One region of the Cupriavidus sp. C3SS-1 genome, then DNA from elsewhere that is predicted to be linked to it. Evidence: predicted binding sites of a transcription regulator. Region 1 holds the regulator's gene; each other region holds the start of a gene.
What was found. The regulator FNR, encoded in region 1, switches genes on or off when oxygen is low (the NO sensors DNR and NnrR bind a similar motif). The targets are predictions, from matches to a motif close to TTGATNNNNATCAA.
Positions count from the first base shown of each region.

Region 1 (7,268 bases):
CTACGGCACGCCCTGGCTGCAATGGAATGGCAGACAGGCCGTGCTGTTCGACCTTGGCGCCCGCAAGTTCTATATCTTCGGACTGGTGCTTTGGCCGCAGGATGTCATCTATCTTGCCGTCCTGCTGGTGATCTCCGCGCTGGCGCTGTTCCTGTTCACGGCCATTGCGGGGCGGCTCTTCTGTGGCTACGCGTGTCCACAGACGGTCTACACCGAAATATTCATGTGGATCGAACGGCATGTCGAAGGTGACCGCTTCGCGCGGATCCGTCTGGACGGCGATCCGTGGAGTTTGCGCAAATTTCGCCTGAAGGCGACCAAGCACTCGCTGTGGCTACTGGTCGCGCTATGGACGGGCTTCACGTTCATTGGCTACTTCGCGCCGATACGCGAGCTTGGCGGTCAGGTCCTGAGCTTCTCGCTGGGGCCGTGGCAGGCGTTCTGGATGCTCTTTTACGCCTTCGCGACATGGGGCAATGCGGGCTTCATGCGCGAGCAGGTGTGCAAGTATATGTGCCCGTATGCGCGATTCCAGAGCGTGATGGTTGACCGCGACACCTACGTGGTCACCTACGACGTCGGGCGCGGCGAGCCGCGCGGGAGCCGGTCGCGCAAGGTGGATCATCATCAGGCAGGGCTTGGCGACTGCGTCAACTGCAGCATTTGCGTGCAGGTGTGTCCGACAGGCATTGATATCCGTGACGGGCTGCAGTACGAGTGCATTGGTTGCGGCGCCTGCATCGATGCCTGCAATCAGGTCATGGACAAGATGGACTACCCGCGTGGGCTGATCCGGTACACGTCCGAGAACGCCATGCGCAAGGCGCTGTCAGCCGCGGTGGCGCGCAAGCGGCTCGTGCGGCCGCGGACCATCATCTACTCGGTCATCTGGATGGTGATGGTAGCGGGTTTCGTGGTGTCGCTAGCGCTGCGCACGCCGTTGAAGGTCGACATCATCCGCGATCGCGGGGCGTTGGGGCGTGAGGTGGATGGACGCTGGATTGAGAACGTCTATCGACTGCAGCTGATCAACACCACCGAGGCACCCATGCGCATCAGCGTGCAGGCCGAAAGCGACGATCTGAAGAACCTGACGGTCGAGTACGATCCCGACGCGAAGGCCCTGGCGCCGACGTCGAACAAGCTGGTGCCGATCCGGATTCGCGTGCCGATCGACGATGCCGCGCAGGGTACGCACAAGATCAGCGTGACGGTGACAAGCGAAGGTTCGGGGCAAGGTAGTGCGCAAATCAGGCAATCTACCAGTTTCATCGTGCCGCGCAATTTGTGATGCTAAGGGCGGTGCAGCGCATCGGCGCTGCGCCGTACCAACCGCGAGCGCCTCGGTGAGGCGCCGACGAAGGAGGCAAGACGATGCAAGAAAGCAATCCGTGGTGGAAGGAGCCGTGGCCGTGGCTTCTGATGAGCGGCCCGTTGCTGGCCATAGTGGCTTGCGGCGTAACCATCTGGCTGGCTTCCACCCATCCTGACCGGCCGGTAGTCGAAGGTGTGTCCCGGCACGGCCTGGTCGTCGAGAAAGCAGAAGGGGTCCCGGGCAGTGCCAAGGCACCGCAAGCGAGGCGGCCATGAGGCTGCGCTGGCTGATGTGGGTACTGTGGCCGGCGTTCCTGATGGCCGGGGTGGCCACGGCAACCGTGTTTTCGGTGGTGGATCCCGGAGATCTGAATTTCTTCGGCCACCCGATCGAGGCCTCGCGCGAGGCCATTTATACGATCGGGTTCTTGCTGGCCTGGGTATTCTGCGCGTTGTCCAGCGGATTGACGCTCTATACCATGCCGACGAAGCTCAGCGAAACGGACGAGCTGGAGTGATTGGGCTGAAGCGGACCGTCTTGCCAGGCAAGGCGGTCAGACGGCCTCAGCAGGAGCGGCTGTAGACTTGCTTGATGCCTTCCATGTCGACGAGCTTGACGTGGCGTTGACGGATCTGGATCAGGCCCGCCTCGGCGAATCGTGAGAACAGGCGGCTGACCGTTTCGAGCTTCAATCCGAGATAGCTGCCGATTTCTTCCCGGCTCATGCGCATGACGAACTCGGTCGACGAATACCCGCGTGCGGACAGACGTTCTGACAGGTTGATCAGGAACGCGGCAAGTCGCTCTTCGGCACGCATGGACCCCAGCGTGACGAGCATGAGCTGATCATGCGATATTTCCTTCCCCATCAGTCGCAGGAACTGCTGCTGCAGCGATGGCAGATCCATGGACAGCGTCTGAAGATCGGCCATGCGTACGACGCATACTTCCGTGTCTTCAAGCGCGGTGGCATCCGAGGCGTGCTGCATTTCACCCAGGCCGTCGAGGCCGACCACTTCGCCAGGCAAATGGAAGCCGGTGATTTGCGAGCGGCCGTCTTCCGTGGTGACATGCGTCTTCAGGGTGCCGAAGCGAATGGCAAAAACCGCAGTCAGCGGATCGCCCATGCGGTACAGGGTTTCGCCCTTGTGGACACGGACGCGCTCTTGCACCAGGGTATCCATCTTTTGCAGATCCTGCTGGCTCATGCCCACCGGCAGGCACAGTTGCCCCATGCCGCAAGTGGAGCAACGGGGCGACATCTCGGTGACGGGGATGGATGTTAGCAATTGGAACCTGCAAGGAATGAGCGGCGAGGGCGCAATGCATGCATTTTAACGCGCGATGTGATGCGGTAGGGAGTTGCAATTGACTTTTGGTGTGCTTCTCAGTGTTTTCATGCTTGCCTTGCTGGGGGGCTTTCATTGCGCTGCCATGTGCGGTGGCGTTGCCCTCGCAGTCGAGCAGCGCGCCGCGGACGTGCCGATTGCCGTGGTGCGGCGCCCCCAAGACTGGCTCCTGGAGTTGCTGGTGATGCATGTGGGCAGGATTTCCACCTACATGCTGCTCGGTGCGATCCTTGGAGCGGTGGGGGCGACGGCCTGGCGCCAGGATTACCTGCCGGTTCAGCGCTGGCTATTTGGCGCCGGGAGTGCCTTGCTGCTGGTATCTGGCTGGCGCCTGCTACGCGGCGAAGCGTTTTCCATCGTGTGGCTGGAACGGTTCGGCGCGCGCGCGGGGACCGCCGTTGCCGGAAGCTTCGGCCGGCTTCGCCGCAAAACTCCGGCCACGGCGGCGAGAGGCGGTGGTCTGGTGCGCCGCTACGGCATGGGCTTGGCGTGGGGGCTCGTGCCCTGTGGCATGGTCTATGGTGCGCTTGCCCTCGCGTTACTGGCCGGTAATGCGCCCTCGGGTGCACTGGTAATGGGCGCCTTCGGGCTTGGCACGTTACCGAATTTGCTGGCGCTATCCAGCTTTTCGGGGCTGCTGCGCGCTTGGGCTCGCCGCCGTTGCGTCAGGATGGGAGCTGGATTGGCGGTCATGGTCTTCGGCGGCCTGGGAATCGGTCGAGCGGTGCTATTGCCACATTCGCTGGCCGAGCATGGTTTTTGCCTGGTGTTTTGACGCCACCGTGAAGGCGCGGGAGTGCGCGGTGGTTGCAGGCGGATGCGGGAATGCCATACAATCGCCTGCATTGCGGTATCGCGCGGCGTGTTTCCGAGCGGCGCCTGGCAGCCCTTCCAAAAAAAGGGCGTCCGGAGTTTCGGGCAAGCCGACATTTCGGCGCCGAACCCTTCCGCAGTCCATCCGGTTCATAATATCTGTTCAAAAGTCCGGCTGGCTCTGCGACCGTGGTGCGGTCATTGCTGGCCCTGATCCCGATATTCGTTTTTCTTGCGGCCCAGGCGGACGTTCGCCGGAAGCCATGTCCGCCCATGTGGGCGCGTGCAAGAGGTTCGTGCACTGGTACTTGCCGGTGACCGGGCAATCTCCTGCCGGAACACACCCGGCAAATCGAAGCAAAAGAAGGTGCACGGTCTCGAAGCGAAACGCTTTCGGGTTTGCTGCGCGATGAGATGGCGGTGGCAATCGCACCGTTAAATCCACAATGTCCAGGGCTCCGGATTCGTCCCTGAGCAGGTGCAAAGACAGGCTGCACACCCAACATGAATACCCAAGAGGCGAAGATCGTCCTCGAGACTGCGCTGATCTGTGCGCAGGAGCCCTTGCGCGTGAGCGACCTGCGCCGTCTGTTTGCAGACGATGTCGGCGCGGACACTGTTCGGGTCCTGCTTGATGAGTTGCGCCAGGACTGGCGCCAGCGTGGGGTCGAGTTGGTGGCACTGGCCAGCGGCTGGCGTTTCCAGAGCCGGCCTGAGATGCGGGAATACCTCGATCGCCTCAATCCCGAGAAGCCCCCCAAGTATTCGCGGGCCGTCATGGAAACGTTGGCGATCATTGCTTATCGTCAGCCGGTAACGCGTGGTGACATAGAGGAAATCCGTGGCGTGACGGTTAGCACGGAGGTGGTCAAGAAACTGGAAGACCGCAGCTGGATCGAGGTCATCGGCCACCGCGATGTACCGGGGCGACCGGCACTCTATGCGACCACCAAGGCATTCCTGGACGATCTGGGTTTGCGTACGCTGGACGAACTGCCTCCGCTCGAAGACGCCCAGGCGCAATCGCAGGCGGCGCTACTGGATCAGCAGGCGATCGATTTTGAAGAGATGGCAACGGCGCTGCCGGTGGCTGGCGACGAAGAGGCCTTCCCTGAGCCGGAGCCGGTTACGCCGGCCGGTGAGTCGTCCGATGCCGCCAAGCCGGCTGCTGGCGACGAACCTCCTGACGAGGCTGGGGCCGTCGCGCAGGCCAGCGCCGACGCCATGCAGGTGGCAGATCTCGCGTCGGCTGTGACCGAGGCAAATGGCTTCCATGCCGAAAGCGCGCCGGGCAACCAGGACGGCGGCAATTCATCCGGCGACGATACTGCGCCGCCGCACGCGAGCGAGCATGATGATGAGCGCGTGCCCAACTGAACAATATGCAACATCCGATAGTGAATACTTTGTCTGATTCCGTTGAACAAGACACCCGGTCAGCCGGGTCACCGGCTGCCGACGGCGCAGCAGAATCCGGGTCAGGCACCGATACGGCGCCGCGCCGGAAGGGGCTGAGACGCGGCTTGCGCAACCTGGTGGCTTCGCGCCGGCAGGGCGGGCAGGATCGAGACGGCAATCGCGCCGAAGGAGCCGAATCTGGCGCCCAGGCTGATGCTGGCGAGAGCAGGCCTGCCGGCGAACCCGGCGGGCGTGCGGCCCCGCGTGGCCGCGGCAAGCGCAAGCCGATCAGGGCGGAAAATGCGCCGGCCCGGGAAGGCGGTCAAGCTGGGCAGGAGCGCGGCGACAAGGGCGAGCAGGCGGGCCGCAAGCGCAAGCCGCAGGGCCAGCGCACTGCCCGGGCCACGCCGGAAGGCGATGTCCAGTCGGCGGGTCGGCAGCAGGGCCCGCGCAAGGGTGGTCAGTCGCAACGGAAGGGGCCGGCCGGTCCCGAGAAGGCGGGCGCGAGCAGCGAAGACCTGTTCCGCTTCGTTATCTCGGATCAGTACGACCAGGAAGACACCGTCATCCCACGCACCAAGGCTAAGCCGGTGCGCGAACTGTCCGCGGACGACGATGCGCCTAAGCTGCACAAGGTCCTGGCTGAAGGCGGCCTGGGCTCGCGCCGCGAAATGGAGGAGCTGATCCTGCAGGGCCGCGTTTCCGTCAACGGATTGCCCGCGCATATCGGCCAGCGGATCCTGCCGGCCGATCAGGTCCGGGTGAACGGCAAGCTGATTCATCGCAAGATTTCTTCCAAGCCTCCGCGCGTGCTGCTGTACCACAAGCCGGCCGGCGAGATCGTGAGCCAGTCGGATCCCGAGGGCCGCCCGACCGTGTTCGACAGCCTGCCGCGCATGAAAACCGGCAAGTGGGTCGCGGTGGGCCGCCTGGATTTCAATACCGAAGGCCTGCTGATCTTTACGACGTCGGGCGACATTGCCAATCGCTTCATGCATCCCCGCTATGGCGTGGAGCGCGAGTACGCGGTGCGTACGCTGGGTGAGCTGGCGGAAGCAGATCGCCAGCGCCTGCTCCATGGCATCAAACTCGATGACGGCGAGGCCAATTTCCTGCGCATTGCGGATGGTGGTGGCGAGGGCGTGAACCAGTGGTATCACGTGGCGCTGACCGAGGGGCGTAACCGTGAAGTGCGCCGCATGTTTGAAGCGGTGGGCCTGACGGTGTCGCGCCTGATTCGCACGCGTTACGGGCAGTTCCTGCTTCCGCGCGGCCTGAAGCGCGGGCGTTGGCAAGAGCTGGAGGCGACGGAAGTCAGGACGATGATGGATGCCATCGGCCTGAAGGTACCGGGCAGGGGTGAGCAGCAGGGTGGCAAGGGCATGACCAAGGTCGGTGGGCGCAAGCAGCGCACCGAGGCGGCAATTGCCGGCATGCCCATGCATACCGGTATGGACGGCCTGCCGCGGGTCGACAAGGGCGGTGCGGGCCGTGGCCAACCCGATCCTATGCGGACGTCGATGGGCTATATCAGCCATGGTCCCACCGTGCTGACGTCGCACGCCGCTAATCTGGGTGGCGGGCGCGGACAGGGTGGCGGACGCGCTGGCGGCGGGCGCGGCGGTGCGGGTGGCGCGGGCCTTGGTGGCCAGGGCCGGCCTCAGCGCCGCGGCGGCGATGTCAACGGCAATGTGATGCCGAAGGCTGCAAAGGGCGGCGGCAATCGCTCGGGCCGCGGCAAGGGCGGTGGCGCCGGCGGTGCTGGCGGCGGCAACCGGGGCGGTAACCGAGGTAACCGCTAAGCGGCAGCCCCGGCGGCCATTCACTGCCGGGGCCTGATCAGGCGCCGATACATGCCCTTTTGCCTTTTGGACATAATCTGCGTATAATTAAAGTCTATTCAAAAAGTCATCCTCCCAGAGGATGGGCGAATGATGGGCATTGTGCCCATTTTTTTTTGGTTCGCCCGTTTGACGCATGTGCGCCGGAGGCTGACTGGCAGGTGGCTTTGCCCATGTCGTCCCAGGCGGGGCAGGCAAGCCAGCCTGCCCTGGAAGTTGATGGCCATTACTTGGGAATACAGTGCATCTGGCAGATTTGATCGAAACCACCCTTAACGGCATGGGATACGAGCTGGTTGAGCTCGAACGTGCTCCGGCCGGACTGTTGCGTGTCTATATCGATCAGCCTGAAACCGGCATCGTCATCGAGGATTGCGAGAAGGTGAGCCGGCAGTTGACGCACGTGTTGACCGTCGAGAACGTCGATTACGAACGGCTTGAAGTCTCCTCGCCGGGGTTGGACCGGCCGCTGAAGAAACTGGCCGACTATGCCCGCTTCGCCGGGGCAGAAGCGCGCGTGACGCTACGCCTGCCTGTCAATGGGCAAAAGAA
Region 1 is NZ_CP172699.1:1,919,322-1,926,589, reverse strand. Features, by position in the region: gene ccoG (cytochrome c oxidase accessory protein CcoG) at 1-1,291, shown strand, start outside; gene ACIGJC_RS08920 (FixH family protein) at 1,375-1,590, shown strand; gene ACIGJC_RS08915 (hypothetical protein) at 1,587-1,832, shown strand; gene fnr (fumarate/nitrate reduction transcriptional regulator Fnr) at 1,879-2,604, opposite strand; gene ACIGJC_RS08905 (sulfite exporter TauE/SafE family protein) at 2,684-3,439, shown strand; gene scpB (SMC-Scp complex subunit ScpB) at 3,982-4,854, shown strand; gene rluB (23S rRNA pseudouridine(2605) synthase RluB) at 4,860-6,677, shown strand; gene rimP (ribosome maturation factor RimP) at 6,958-7,268, shown strand, end outside.

Region 2 (7,268 bases), on a different replicon from region 1:
GACGCCGTCGAGCAGACCCAGCGCGACTGCATCGAACAGGCGCTGCACGCGCAGCAGGGCAACTGGGCCCAGGCCGCGCGCCAGCTCGGCATCGACGCCAGCAATCTGCACAAGCTGGCGAAGCGGCTGGGGTGCAAATAGGCGGCTCGGCCATGACGGTGCGCAAGCCGCCTGCGCGCTCAGCGATGTCCCGTCTCCGGCGCCGCCACGCCCAGCCCCGCGGCGAGCCGCGACACCAGCGGTTCCAGCCAGGGCGGCCGCGGTGCCGCATCCAGCCAGTACTTCACTTCGAGCCCGAGCGCGGTATCGCCGCTGATCACCAGCTTGCGCTGGAAAAACAGCGTATCGGTATCGCACTGTCCCGCCAGCAGGCGCAGGTAGTCGGGCACGCGGGCGCGCAACGTCAGTTCGGGCTCCTCGGTGCCGCGGCCAGCCGAGCGGAAGCGTCCCTGTTCGCAGCGGAAAGGCACATCCAGGCCGAGATCCTCGACCGTCAGCAGGAAGGTGTGCCCGTTCAGCGCGGCGGGCGGCTCCAGCCATCCGGCGCGGCGCGCGAGTTCCAGCGCCGAGACCAGCGGCAAGGCGCGCGCCCTGGCCGGCATGCGGCGATGCACGCGGGCAAGCAGGCTTTGCAGTACGCTCACGGCCGGTCCTCCCACATGATGCCAGGGCGTCCATGCCAATAGCCGTTGCACGGTTGCGCGCCGGCCGGCATGACGCCGCTCGGCGCGGGCGCACGTTCTCCGGCGCGAATCGCCGCCAGCGCGGCCACCGCTTCCAGCGTCCCGCTCGAATGCGGGCTCACGCGCAGCATGTCGACACCCATATGGGCCATGGCCTGCGCCTGGTCACAAAGGTCCAGGCACGTCGCCGACTGGGTCTGGATGCCATTGAGCGTGAAGAAGTCCTGGCCCTCGCCCGTCGCGGCAACCAGGCCGTCCGGATAGTCGAGACAGCGGAACTCGCAGGCGTCCTTGCGCAGCCGGTGATGGCGCGCGGTGAAGCAGCGCGCCGAGAAGGCCAGCGGCATGCGGCCCCAGGCCAGCACTTCGAGCGCCACGCCCGCGCAACGCCCCGCCGACAGCGCGGCCAGCGTGGCGCCGTCCATCTCGACCGGCACTACGCAGCCGCGGGCGCCAAGGCTGGCAAGCCAGGCGAGCGTATCGGCGTGATAGACGTTCAGGTGCGGGCCGCCGATAAACGGGCGCCCGCCCATGCAGCGCACCGCGCCGACGTCGTTGGCCTCGACCAGGTAGTCGTCCTGTTCGCAGACGCGGCGCATGCAGGTGATATCGGTGTCGGACTCGATCAGCACCGGCGTGGACAGCACCACCTCCTTGCCGGCTTCGCGCAGCATCTGCGCGATTTCCAGCCAGTGCGCATGGCGCAGCTCGTGGCGGCGCGTGCAGACGGTCTCGCCCAGGTAGACCCGATCGACGGCCGAATCGGCGACGTCGGCATAGAACTGCATCACCGTCGCGCGCGGCCAGTAGTACAGCAGCGGTCCCAGCGCAATGCCGAACCGGGCCGCGCCGGGTGTGGATGAATCCCGCATCAATGACTCCGTGGTTGGATTTGCCGCGCTCATCGCCACGGCCGGTCGTAGGCGCCCTGCGTCACCTGGTCGCCTTCGGCATGGCGGCCCAGCGTGCCCTGCCATTCCTGGCGCGGCGCGAAGCGCTTCGGCTCGGCACAGGCGGCGTCGATGGCGGCGCGCAGCACGCCGACGACATCGGCCACGTAGCGCGGGCTGCGCTGGCGGCCTTCGATCTTGATCGCGGCGATGCCGATGTCGAGCAGCGCCGGCAGCAGTGACAGCGCGTTGAGGCTGGTGGGCTCTTCCAGCACGTAGCCGCGCTCGCCCTCGACCTCGAATCGCCCTTTGCACAGCGTGGGATATCCGGCCGGCTCGCCGGGCGCGTAGCTGTCGATCAGGATGCCGGACAGGCGCGCGTGCATGGTGCCGTCCTGTTCGGTCCAGCGCACCGCGTGCGCGGGCGAGCAAACGCCCTTGTTGTTGGGAGAATCCCCGGTGGCATACGAGGACAGCAGGCAGCGGCCCTCGGCCATCACGCACAGGCTGCCGAAGCCGAACACCTCCAGCTCGACGCTGGTCTGCCGCGCCAGCTTGCCGATCTGCGCGAGCGACAGCACGCGCGGCAGCACCACGCGCTTGATGTTGAAGCGCTCGCGCATCAGTTCGATGGCGTCGGCGTGGGTGGCGGAGCCCTGCACCGACAGGTGCAGCCGCAGTTGCGGATGGCGCTGGCTCGCATAAGCCATCAGCCCCGCGTCGGCCATGATGACCGCGTCGGCGCCCAGGTCCGCGGCCGCGTCGACGGCGCGGTGCCACCTGGCCACTTCGCCCATCTGCGGGAACGTGTTGATGGCGAACAGGACCTCGCGGCGACGCGCATGCGCCTCGGCCACGCCGGTGCGGATATCCGCCTCGGTGAAATTGAGCCCGCCGAAATTGCGGGCGTTGGTGGCGTCGCGCAGGCCCAGGTAGACGGCATCGGCGCCGTGCTCCAGCGCCGCGCGCAACGCGGTCAGCGAGCCCGCCGGCGCGACCAGCTGCGGAACGCGCGCCCGCACGGAAGATGAGGTTGTCATGTCGGAAGCGCCGCTTGCGGCGCGGGAATTCGGCCAGCGCAGATGCTAGCGACGCACTTCGCGTGTGGACTTGACCACGCGCAAACCGCACCGCAACGCCTTGCGGCATAGACCGGTCGGCCTACGCCATTGGTGCAGGGGCGGCCGTCGATTGACCTTGGGCAAACGCGCGCGCCGGTCGCTGTGCCACCCTTGGCCGTTCGTGCGCGGTCCCATATCGCGGTCCGCACGCAGTTCCAAACAAGCGAGACCAACATGACAGAACACTGGCTGAAGCTGGCTGGGCGCCGGCTGCTGCCGATCGTCCAGGGCGGCATGGGCATCGGCATTTCCGCGCACCGCCTGGCGGGTACCGTGGCCGCGCACAACGGCGTGGGCACCATTGCCAGCATCGACTTGCGCCACCACCACCCCGACCTGCTCGCGCAAACCCGCGGCACGCGCGACAAGGCGCGCATCGAGGCTGCGAACCTCGTCGCGCTGGACCGCGAGATCCAGGCCGCACGCGAACTGTCGGGCGGGCGCGGCCTGGTTGCCGTCAACGTGATGAAAGCGGTGGGCTCGCACGCGCAACTGGTGCGCCAGGCCTGCGAAAGCGGCGCCGATGCCATCGTCATGGGCGCGGGCCTGCCGCTGGACCTGCCGGAGATGACCGCCAACTACCCGAAGATGGCGTTGATCCCGATCCTGTCGGAAGCGCGCGGCATCGGCCTGGTGCTGCGCAAGTGGATGAAGAAGGGACGGCTGCCCGATGCCATCGTGGTCGAACACCCGGCCCATGCCGGCGGCCATCTTGGCGCGTCGACCATCCAGGATCTCGGCGAAGACCGGTTTTCGTTCGCGCGTGTGCTGGCGGAATGCCGCGAGTTGTTCCATACGCTCGGGCTCGCGTGGGACAGTGTCCCGCTGATCCTGGCGGGCGGCATCAACAGCCATGCGAAGGTGCGCCACTGGCTCGGCGAAGGCGCCGCCGCGGTGCAGTTGGGCACCGCCTTTGCCGTGACCGAGGAAGGCGACGCCCACCCGGCCTTCAAGCAGGTCCTGGCCACCGCCGGCCCCGAAGACCTGCGCGAGTTCACCAGCGTGGCGGGCCTGCCGGCGCGCGCGGTGCTCACGCCGTGGCTGTCGCGCTACCTGTCGGGCGAAAGCCGCCTGCAGCGCCGCGCCAAGGCCCGCGACTGCCTGGAAGGCTTTGACTGCCTGCAGGCCTGTGGCCTGCGCGATGGCGTATCGCGCATCGGCCAGTTCTGCATCGACCTGAAGCTGGCACAGGCCGTGCGCGGCGACGTGGAGCGCGGGCTGTTCTTCCGCGGCAAGGGCACGCTGCCGTTCGGCGAAGCGATCCGCCCGGTGGCGGACCTGCTCCACTATCTGCTGACCGGCGAGAAGCCCACTGCCATCGCCGAACCGGCGACGCAAGCCACCGTCGCGGCATGAGCGACGTCCGGGACGTCCGCGCGTGACCCGTCGTCCGCCAGGCGTCCCAGCCCTTCGGCATCGAGCAGGAAGATCTTGCCGCGCTCGAGCCGCACCAGGTTTTCTGCACAGAAGCGGCTGACCACGCGTGACAGGGTTTCGGGCGTGATGGCCAGCTTCGAGGCCATCACGCGCTGCGTACACGCCAGCCACGTGCGGCGCCCCGCGCGCGCTTCATCCCGCAGGAATCCGGCCACGCGCTGCAAGGCGTTGTGCAGGCTGGTGGCCTCGATATCGCGCATCAGCGCATGCAGCCGGCCCGACAGGTTGCGCAGCAGGCGCGCGGACAGCAGCGGATCCCGGGCCATCGCCTGCCGTAGTGCGGCACTGTCGATGCAAAGCACCGTGGTACGCGCCATCGACTGACAGTCGGCTGGCTGCGGGGCATCCACGAACACCACGTCTTCCCCAAACACGGCACCAGGGCCAAAGGCCTCGATCGCACGTTCCGCGCCTTTTGCGCTGCCAGCGGCGGCGGGCAGCGAGAGCTTCACCAGCCCGTCCATCACGACAAACAGCCCGCGGCAGGGCTCACCGCGGCGGAACAGGAATTCGCCTTTCTGCAGGCGCCGCTGCGTGGCCGCGGCAACGATTGCGTCGAGCACGCGGCCATCGACGCCACGGAACAGCGGCAACCGGTCGAGCATCACGATCTCAGCCATGGTGAACTCCTTGCGCAAGTGGCTTGCGCGGCGGCAAGCCGCCCCGCGCGCGCATGGCGCGCATGCATCGCATTGCCTTAAGCAACTGCAACCCGAGCCAGGCATTGGCCAGCGCGAACGCCAGGCCGCCGGCGCGCGCCAGCCACGCGGGCGCGAGCGGCAGCGCCAGCAGCAGCGCGAAAGCCGCCAGCAACGACCACGCCTGGCGCCGTTGCGTGGCGGGCGTGATGATGGCCTGCATGGCCGGCACGCGCGCACGCGGCGGCAACAGCCGGCGCAGGTGCAGCCAAACCAGGAATGGAACGATCTTGCCGAGCATGGCGGTCACCGGCAACACGCCACCGCCGACCAGCGCCAGCGTGCCGACCCACCACGACAGCGTCGCCTGCCAGGGCTCGGGCACCACGGGCAGCACCGCCGCCAACAGCGCGGCGGCCAGCAGGCTGGTGGCCGCGACCGGCCAAAGCAGCCAGACGGGATCGTGGCGGCGCCGCGCCCCCAGCGTGGCCGCCAGCGCGAAGCCGGCCACCAGCGCCGCGAACAGCAGCCAGGGCAACAGGGCCCAGCGCGCAAGCGCACCATCGGGCCGGGATATCACTACAGCGCTGAATCCCAGCAGCGGCAACCAGTGCCCGAACGGCAGGCAGCGCTCCAGCCAGCGCGGCAGGCGTGGCGCCTGCCAGAACATCGGCAGCACCGTGGTGGCGATGCCCGTCACCAGCGCAGCAAGCCAGCCGCCCAGGCCCCAGGCCATGTGCAGTGCCAGCCATTGCGACGGCGGCACTGTCCACAACCCGCCGAACATGCCTGCCAGGGCCGCGCCGAGCAGGCCGGTCAACACCAGCGGTGCGCCGATGCCGGCGAGCGTGCGCGTGGTGGCATCCACCGCGGCGACGCGTCGCCCGGCCAGCAGCAGCAAGCTCCCCGCAAGCGGCAACAAGAGGCCGCCCGCCACGGCGGCAAGGCGAAAAGGTGCGCTGCCGCCCCCGAGAAAGCCCGCGGCCAGTGCGCCGGCTGTGGTGCCGGCGGCCAGTGCCACCAGCGGCGCGAGCGCACCCGAGCCCGGCACCGCCACGCCCGCCACCACGGGCATCATCTGGAACAGGGCGCCAAGCATGACGGGCAGCAGCATGCCAAGCGCCAGCACGTGCACGGCGGCAAGCGCCAGCGGTGCGAACCTGTCCGGCAGACCGGCCGCCGGGCCGAGCGCGAGCAGCAGGCCCGCGGCGGCGCCGAGCCAGGGCGCCGGCATCAGGCAGCCGAACACCACGCCGGGACGCGGCGCGCGTTCATAGTCGAGGCTGGCGACTTTCAAGGCGGATATCCTTTCGCTTGCGATCAGCCGGCGTTCGCCAGCAAGGCGTCAAGGCCGGGCACGCGCGCGCGACACATCGGGAACAGCACGTTTTCTTCCTTGAGGTTGTGTTGCTGCAGCAGCACGACCAGCGTGTCGACTTCGGCGGCCAGTGCGTTGGCGTCGCGCAGCTCCAGCCATTCGCGTGCGTTGTCGAGCAAGCCGCGGACTTCGTCGTGTTCGTGCCGCATCATGGCCGTGGGGCCGCAGGCGGAGCCAGCCACCTGCTCGAACGCGGGAAACAGCCGGTCCTCCTCGGCCGAGAAATTGCCCTGCAGCGCCGCGTCGAGGCGCGCGAACGAACCAGCGGCCGCTTCCCAGTCGGAATTACGCAGGCAGGCTTCAAGGTCCTCAAGCGCTTGGTCGCAATCGCGGTGCTGGCGCACCAGGGTTTCAATGCCGCTGGACATGGTGGTTCTCCGGGTTCATTCCGGATGGATGCTAGGACCCGTCTCGCGGCCCGGACTTGATCGCGAATAAGTCGGCGCGAGATTCGCGGACAAGACCCGGACACCCGCATGGTCTATGTGGCTCCGGCAGAAAAAGCCGTCGTTTTTATATCACGCCGTGATATTTAAAAACGCAGAACCGCAGACCGAAGCGAGGCCCGGCGTCTGCGCAACAAGCGCAGCACACCGCACAAAACTGTATCACGGAATGACGTTTTCTTGATCTGGCGCATGCTGAGCCAACGCGTCGGCGCGGACAATCGCCCGTAAGGTTGACCGCCCCCAGTCCCCAGACCTTGTTCCCCCATGCCTGATCCTGACACCCAAGCCGTCCCCCATGCGGACACCGACACTGCGCCGTTCGCGGACGGCAGCCCGCTTCCCGATGCCGCTGGCCTGACGCCGCCCCGTCACCGCCTGTCCACGCGCATCATCCTGCTGTCGCTGGCGTCGCTGCTGGTGGTGCTCACCATGATCGCCGGTACGCTGTGGCTGTCGTGGAAGCTCGAGGGCGCGGGCGCGGCCATCAATGACGCGGGCAGCCTGCGCATGCGCGCCAACCGCGTGGCGATCGAACTGGGGCTCGCCGCCACCGGCCACCCCAGCGCGCGCAATGACCAGATCCAGGCACTGGACGACACGCTGGCCCAGTTGCGCAAGGGCAATCCGGTACGGCCCCTGTTCCTGCCCGACGAACCCGCCATCCATGCACAG
Region 2 is NZ_CP172700.1:213,554-220,821, reverse strand. Features, by position in the region: gene norR (nitric oxide reductase transcriptional regulator NorR) at 1-141, shown strand, start outside; gene ubiT (ubiquinone anaerobic biosynthesis accessory factor UbiT) at 180-644, opposite strand; gene ACIGJC_RS17025 (U32 family peptidase) at 641-1,555, opposite strand; gene ubiU (ubiquinone anaerobic biosynthesis protein UbiU) at 1,585-2,613, opposite strand; gene ACIGJC_RS17015 (NAD(P)H-dependent flavin oxidoreductase) at 2,869-4,050, shown strand; gene ACIGJC_RS17010 (Crp/Fnr family transcriptional regulator) at 3,981-4,751, opposite strand; gene ACIGJC_RS17005 (hypothetical protein) at 4,744-6,066, opposite strand; gene ACIGJC_RS17000 (hemerythrin domain-containing protein) at 6,090-6,515, opposite strand; gene ACIGJC_RS16995 (type IV pili methyl-accepting chemotaxis transducer N-terminal domain-containing protein) at 6,861-7,268, shown strand, end outside.
Region 2: a site for FNR is predicted at 2,765-2,778, ahead of ubiU (ubiquinone anaerobic biosynthesis protein UbiU). Genes of this name have one in related genera too.

Region 3 (7,268 bases), on a different replicon from region 1:
TCCACAAGTACTTCGAAATCCCGGATCAGGCCGCGTGGCTGCGAGAGCATGGCTCCTCCATCGAGGCAGTGATCACGGGAGGCCACACCGGAATCTCCCGCGCGATGCTGGAGCAGTTGCCGGCGCTGAAGGTCGTGGCCGTCAACGGCGTGGGCACCGATGCGGTGGACCTGGCCTATTGCCGCGAGCGTGGCCTGCCCGTCACCGCCACGCTCGGCGCGCTGACCGAGGATGTGGCCGACCTGGCGATCGGCTTGCTGATCGCGGCCTGCCGCAACCTGTGCGCGGTCGACCGCTTTGTCCGCGACGGCAACTGGGAACTTCACCCGTCGCCGTCCGCGATTCCGCTGGCGCGCCGCTTCAGCGGCATGCGCGTCGGCATCGTCGGCATGGGTCGCGTGGGCCGTGCCGTCGCCGCGCGGGCAGCTGCGTTCGGTTGCCCGATCCGCTATACGGACCTGCGCGCCATGGACGACGTGCCCCACGCATACGTCGCCGACCTGCTTGAACTGGCGCGCGAAAGCGATGCGCTCGTGCTGTGCGCGGCCGCCGACAAGGCCGAGGGGCTCATCGATGCAGCCGTGCTCGATGCCCTTGGCCCGCAGGGCTACCTGGTCAACGTGGCACGCGGGCGGCTCGTCAACGAGACCGATCTCGCGAAGGCCATCGAAGCGGGCCACATCGCCGGCGCCGGGCTCGACGTCTTCGTCGATGAACCGCGCGTGCCATTGACGCTGCGCCAGTCGGACCGCACCACGCTGCAAGCCCACCGCGCGAGTGCCACGTGGGAGACGCGCGGCGCCATGGCGCAGATGGTGCTGGACAGCGTGGCGCAGGCGCTGGCGGGCGAGCGTCCTGTGATGAGCCTGACCACCTGAGCCAACGTGCCCGGCACACCCTGCACACAACCTCCATTGGAGACCATCTTGACCGCATCCCGAAAGATCGCCCTGGTGACCGGTGCCGGCAGCGGCGTAGGCCGCCGCACCGCGCTCGCGCTGCTTGAAGACGGCTGGACCGTCGTGCTGGCTGGCCGGCGTGCCGAGCCGCTGCAGGCGCTGGCGGCCGATGCCGCCGCACGCGGCCAGGCCGCGATGGCCGTCCCCGCCGACGTGACCGACCCTGCCAGCGTGCAGGCGCTGTTCGACACGATCGAGCGCGAGTTCGGCCGGCTGGACCTTCTGTTCAACAACGCCGGCGTCAACGCACCCGCTGTGCCGATGGACGAACTGCCGTTGGAGAAATGGTTCGCCGTCATCAACACCAACGTCACCGGTGTGTTCCTGTGCGCCCGCGCGGCGTTCGCGCTGATGCGGCGCCAGTCGCCGCAGGGCGGCCGCATCATCAACAATGGCTCGATTTCCGCGCATACGCCGCGGCCGTTCACCGCGCCCTATACGGCCAGCAAGCACGCTGTCACGGGTCTGACCAAGGCGCTGGCGCTCGATGGCCGCGCCTTCAACATCGCCGCTGGCCAGGTCGATATCGGCAATGCGCTGACCGAGTTGTCCGAGCGCATGACGCGCGGCGTGCTCCAGGCCAATGGCACGGTCGCGCCCGAACCGATGATGGACGCGAGCCACGTGGCCAATGCGGTGCGCCACATGGCTTCGCTGCCGCTGGACACCAATGTCCTGAACATGACCGTCATGGCCAGCGCCATGCCGTTCGTCGGCCGCGGCTGACATCCCCGCCCACATTCCCACGGGCCTCGCATCCGTGGGAGCCACCAGAGTCGACTGAAGTTGACCAGCATCCAGACGGAGACACCCCATGCGATTCACCCCAAGCAGATTCAGTACCCTGATCGGCACGATGGCCGGTTGTGCCGCCATCATGATGGCGCCCGGCGGGGCCGGTGCCCAAGGCAACTATCCGACGCGACCAGTCACCATCATCGTCCCGGCGCCGGCCGGCGGCGGCATTGACCTGATCGCCCGCGTCGTCGGCGAGAAGCTGTCGGTAAAGCTCGGCCAACCGTTCATCGTCGAGAACCGACCCGGCGCCTCCAACAACCTGGGCACCGCGGTCCTGGCCAATGCCAAGCCCGATGGCTACACGATCGGCATCGTCGGCGGCAGCCACAACATCAACAAGTTCCTGTTCAAGAATCTCGGCTGGGACCCTGAGAAGAGCTTTGAGCCGATCGTCTACACGCACGAGATCCCGCTGGTGTTCGCGGCTTACCCCAAGCTGCCGGCGAAGACGGTGCCCGAGCTGGTGGGCTGGATGAAGGCCAATCCGGCCGAAGCGAAGGTGGCCACGTCGGGTCGTGGCAGCGCGCAGGAAATGGCCGCCGAGATGTTCCGCATGGTTAGTGGTGCGCCGGTGCTGCTGGTGCCTTACAAGGGCTCGTCCGCGGCGCATCCCGACCTTATCGCCGGCCGCACGGTGCTTTACATCGACACCATCAGCGCGATTCAGGAGCAGGTGAAATCGGGCAATGTGCGCGCACTGGCCGTTTCCACGCGCAAGCGGTCCAAGGCGTTGCCCAATGTCCCCACCGCCGAGGAACAAGGGCTCAAGGGCTATGACGCCAACACCAACGGTGGCTTCCTGGCGCCGGCGGGCACGCCCAGGGAGATCGTGGCCAGGCTGAACACAGAGATCAACGCGGCGCTGAAGCTGCCGGAGGTGCGGGCCAAGCTGGAAACGGCGGGCATCGACGTGCAAGGCGGCACGCCGCAGGAGTATGCGGCGTTGATCAAATCGGACCTTGCGAAGTGGGGCAAGGTAGTGAAGGAAGCGGGAATCCAGCCGGAGTAATGGCGTTTGATTCCGGGGTGGCGACACGCTTGGCCGTTCAACGCAAGGACGGCCGTCGTGTCGCTCACGCAGCAGGCAGCCGCATGGAGATTTGCGGATACGCGGCTTTCAATCGGCGGGCGATATCGGCCGCGGCGACGCAGGGTCTGCCCTCCGTGCCACGCGGCTGCAAAGCCCAATGACGGACGCCACGCTCCGCCAGCGTACCGACGAGACCGTCCAGTTCGTCTTCGCTGAACAGCTCCGAATCCCACGTGGTGCGGCATTCGTAGTCCACGCCGCTCGCGACGACAAGATCCAGCGACGCCATCACGCGGGAGCCGCTGCCGGGCGTGCCGGTGATCGCGTCGTAGCGATGTGCCGGCCCCTTGATATCGAGGCCGATCCAGTCCATCAACGGCAGCACTGACGCGAGCCGCTCCGGGTACATGCCTGCAGTGTGCAGGGCCGCCTGGAACCCCATGGCGCGGACTTCGCGCACGGCATCGGGCAGCGATGCCTGCAGCGTGGGCTCGCCGCCGGAGAACACCACGCCGTCCAGCAGGCCACGCCGGTTCGCCAGGAAATCCATCACCTGATTCCATGGCAGCAGGTCGGGCCCGCGCGGAGGAATCAGGTGGGCGTTATGACAGTAGCCGCAGCGCCACGGGCAACCCTGACAGAACACCACCGCGGCAAGCCGGCCGGGAAAGTCGATGCTGGTCAGTGGCGTCAGGCCGCCAATGCGCAGGCTGCCCATGGCATCAGGCCGCGCAGCGCTGCTCGGCAAAGAAGCGGCGCTCGGCGTGCTCGCCCTTCTTGCCGGTGTTGAAGCTGGCGACGGGACGGTGGTAACCCATCACGCGCGTCCAGACTTCACAGCGCTGGCGTTCGTGTTGCTCGAGTTCGACGGTGGCTTCCAGGCGTTGCGATTGGCTGATCATGGTGGTTCTTCTTGCTGGGGTTGGGAAATTCATGCGGCTTGCTGCAGGCGTTTGCGGGCGAGAACATCCTCGTCGCACTTCGGGCAATAGATGTGCTCGCCGGCCAGGTAGCCATGCGTCGGGCAGATCGAAAACGTGGGCGTGACCGTGATGTACGGCAGGCGGAAATTTTCCAGCGCCCGGCGTACGAGGCGCTTGCACGCCTCGCCGCTGGACAGGCGCTCGCCCATGTAGAGATGCAGCACCGTTCCGCCGGTGTATTTGGCTTGCAGCGCTTCCTGCTGCGCCAGGGCTTCGAAGGGATCATCGGTGAAGCCCGCGGGCAGCTGCGAGGAATTGGTGTAGTACGGCTGCTCCGCCGTACCGGCCTGCAGAATGCCGGGCCAGCGTTTGCGGTCCTCCCGCGCGAAGCGATAGGTGGTGCCCTCGGCCGGCGTGGCCTCAAGGTTATACATGTGGCCGGTCGCTTCCTGGTATTCGACAATGCGCGCGCGCACATGGTCGAGCACGCGCAGCGCGAAGCCGCATCCCCATTCCGTGGTGATGTCGTGGGTATCGTCGGTGAAGTTGCGGATCATCTCGTTGAGGCCGTTCACCCCAAGCGTCGAGAAGTGATTGCGCAGCGTGCCGAGGTAACGCCGGGTGTAAGGGAACAAGCCCTGGTCCATCAGCTTCTGGATCAGTTCTCGCTTGGCTTCGAGCGAATCGCGGCCGAGATCGAGCAGGTTATCGAGCCGCTGCAACAGGCCGGCTTCGTCGCCTGCATTCAGATAGCCCAGCCGGGCGCAGTTGATCGTGACCACGCCCAGCGAGCCAGTCTGCTCCGCGCTGCCGAACAGGCCGTTGCCGCGCTTGAGCAGTTCGCGCAGATCGAGCTGGAGCCGGCAGCACATGGACCGCACCATGTTCGGCTTGAGCTCGGAGTTCACGAAGTTCTGGAAATACGGCAATCCGTACTTGGCCGTCATGTCGAACAGCCGCGCGGCATTCTCGCTCTCCCAGGGGAAGTCCGGCGTGATGTTGTAGGTGGGAATCGGAAAGGTGAAGACGCGGCCAAGGGCATCGCCTTCGGTCATGACTTCGATATAAGCGCGATTGATCACGTCCATCTCGGCCTGCAGGTCGCCATAGCGGAATGGCATCGCCTCGCCGCCGATCACAGGCACCTGTTCCCGCAGGTCTTCGGGGCAGGTCCAGTCGAATGTGAGGTTGGTGAACGGAGTCTGCGTGCCCCAGCGCGACGGCACGTTGAGGTTGTAGATCAGTTCCTGCATGTGTTGCCGGACCTCGGCGTAGGACATGCTGTCCTTGCGCACGAAGGGGGCCATATAGGTATCGAACGACGAGAACGCCTGCGCCCCGGCCCACTCGTTCTGCATGGTGCCAAGGAAGTTCACGATCTGGCCGACCGCGCTCGACATGTGCAGCGGCGGTGCGGCTTCCACTTTGCCGGGCACGCCGTTCAACCCTTCATGCAGCAGCGTGCGCAGCGACCAGCCGGCGCAGTAGCCGGACAACATGTCGAGATCGTGGATGTGAAGGTCGCCCTCGCGATGGGCCGTCCCGGCTTCCGGCGCATAGACATGCGAGAGCCAGTAGTTCGCGGTGACCTTGCCCGCAACGTTGAGAATCAGCCCGCCCAGCGAGTAGCCCTGGTTCGCATTGGCGTTGACGCGCCAGTCCTCGCGGTTCAGGTACTCGTTGACGGACGATTCCACGTCCACGAGCGTCCTGTGAAAATTCGGTCCCATCGTGCCCCCAAAAACACTAGATATGGGGCAGCATTATTTACCAGCCACTATATATAGGTTTGCCAAAGATCAAACGGAGGGGTTTCCTGCGATCGGAAAGCAACCGCTGATCTTTCAGGCGCGGACTGGATCGGGCCGCGGAGCGCTAGGGCATCGGCAGTCTTTCCGGCGCCGGCGCTTCCGGGCGCTGACCGAGATTCCGCTCGATTTCCCTTACGGAATCCAGAAGCTTCGGGCGAATCTCCTCGTGCAGGCGTGCCACGGGAAAATAGCCCGCGGCCCCGGCCACACTGATTGTCATCAAGGGCAGCCCCCTGCCCGGCCATAGCGGCGTGGCGATACCATGGACCTCCTTGATCCAGTTGCCTGCCGAGGTCACGCATCCGGTAGCGCGAAATTCCTCGATCGCCTTCAGGATGCCGCGCTCGGTGTGCGGCCAGTTGCCCTCGTCCAGGTCACGGATGCGCTCCATGAGGTCGGCTCTCTCGCTGGCGGGCAGCGCTGCCAGCAAAGCCATCCCCGACGCGCTGGTTCCCAGTGGAATGCGAGAACCGACATCAAGGCTGAGGGTGACGATCGACGTACTGCGGCAGCATTCGAGATACAGCATCGAGAGCCGGTCTCGCGTCGTCAGCGCCACGACCGCCCCGGTTTCGGCTGCCAACGACTTCAGGTATGGCCTTGCCACCTGCCGCACGTCGAGATTGAGCAGCATGGAACTGCCCAGCGCTGCCGTGGCCGTGCCGAGCCGGTACTTTCCGCTGTCCGGAACGAGATGCAGATAGCCCAGCTTCGTCAGGGTATAGGTGAGCCGGGTGACAGTCGATTTCGGCAGCCCGCAGCGCATGGCAATCTCATGGTTGGCAAGGAAGCTGTCGCCGCTGCGAAAGCAGCTGAGCACCTCGAGGCCCCGCGCCAGCGCCGTGACGAAATGCCGGTCCTGACTCTCGTCGCCCCGGGCCTCTTCCTCGGCGTCGTTGACGTCCGTGCCCAACGCGCGGCTCAACTCCCCTTGCTTCGATTCTGTTGCCATACTGATTTTCCTTGCGCGATTTCCGCGCACGCTTGCGGACTGGCATCGAGGCGCGGCTGCGCCTTGTGCCGTCTCCCCGCGATGCCTTCCGAACTGAAAGAAGTTAGCACAGATGCCGGCCTCGTCATGCCCGGCCCTCGCGTCGAAATACAGGGCGGCTATAGAAGGGTCTGGCGTGCATCCGCCGTGCTTGCGGCCAGCGTCTTCAATTCACCCTTGAGCAGCTTTCCGGTGGGTGCGGCCGGAAGCCGGACCATCGCCCGTATCTCCGTCGGCAGCTTGTAAGGTGACAGGCGTTCGCGCAGGTAGGCGTCCAGTTCGTCGCGCGCCACGGACACGCCATCGGCAAGCTCGACGAACGCGACCACCTCCTCGTTCCCTTCGACCTGGCGCCCGACCACGGCCGACTGCACGATGGCGGGATGGCTGTTCAGGACCTGCTCGACTTCGACCGGATAGACATTGAATCCGGAACGGATGATCAGCTCCTTCGTTCTGCCGACGATGAACAGCGCGCCATCGTCATCCTGCCTGGCCATGTCGCCGGTATTGAGCCAGCCTTCATCGTTGATGGCCGCACGCGTCTGCGCGGCATCGCGGTAGTAGCCCTTCATCATATTGGGACCACGCACCCACAGCTCGCCCGCGCAACCGGGCTCGACATCGTTGCCCCCGGTGTCGACGATCCGGACCTCGACACCGGGGACAGCCGGCCCGACAGAGCAATCCCGGCGCGGCGCTTCAAGCCGGGTCTGGGCAATCGTGGGAGACATCTCCGTCAGGCCATAGCCGTTC
Region 3 is NZ_CP172700.1:2,351,879-2,359,146, forward strand. Features, by position in the region: gene ACIGJC_RS26815 (2-hydroxyacid dehydrogenase) at 1-878, shown strand, start outside; gene ACIGJC_RS26820 (SDR family oxidoreductase) at 927-1,685, shown strand; gene ACIGJC_RS26825 (Bug family tripartite tricarboxylate transporter substrate binding protein) at 1,816-2,766, shown strand; gene ACIGJC_RS26830 (anaerobic ribonucleoside-triphosphate reductase activating protein) at 2,831-3,505, opposite strand; gene nrdD (anaerobic ribonucleoside-triphosphate reductase) at 3,510-3,689, opposite strand; gene ACIGJC_RS26840 (ribonucleoside triphosphate reductase) at 3,719-5,440, opposite strand; gene ACIGJC_RS26845 (IclR family transcriptional regulator) at 5,586-6,473, opposite strand; gene ACIGJC_RS26850 (class I adenylate-forming enzyme family protein) at 6,632-7,268, opposite strand, start outside.
Region 3: a site for FNR is predicted at 5,500-5,513, ahead of ACIGJC_RS26840 (ribonucleoside triphosphate reductase). Genes of this name have one in related genera too.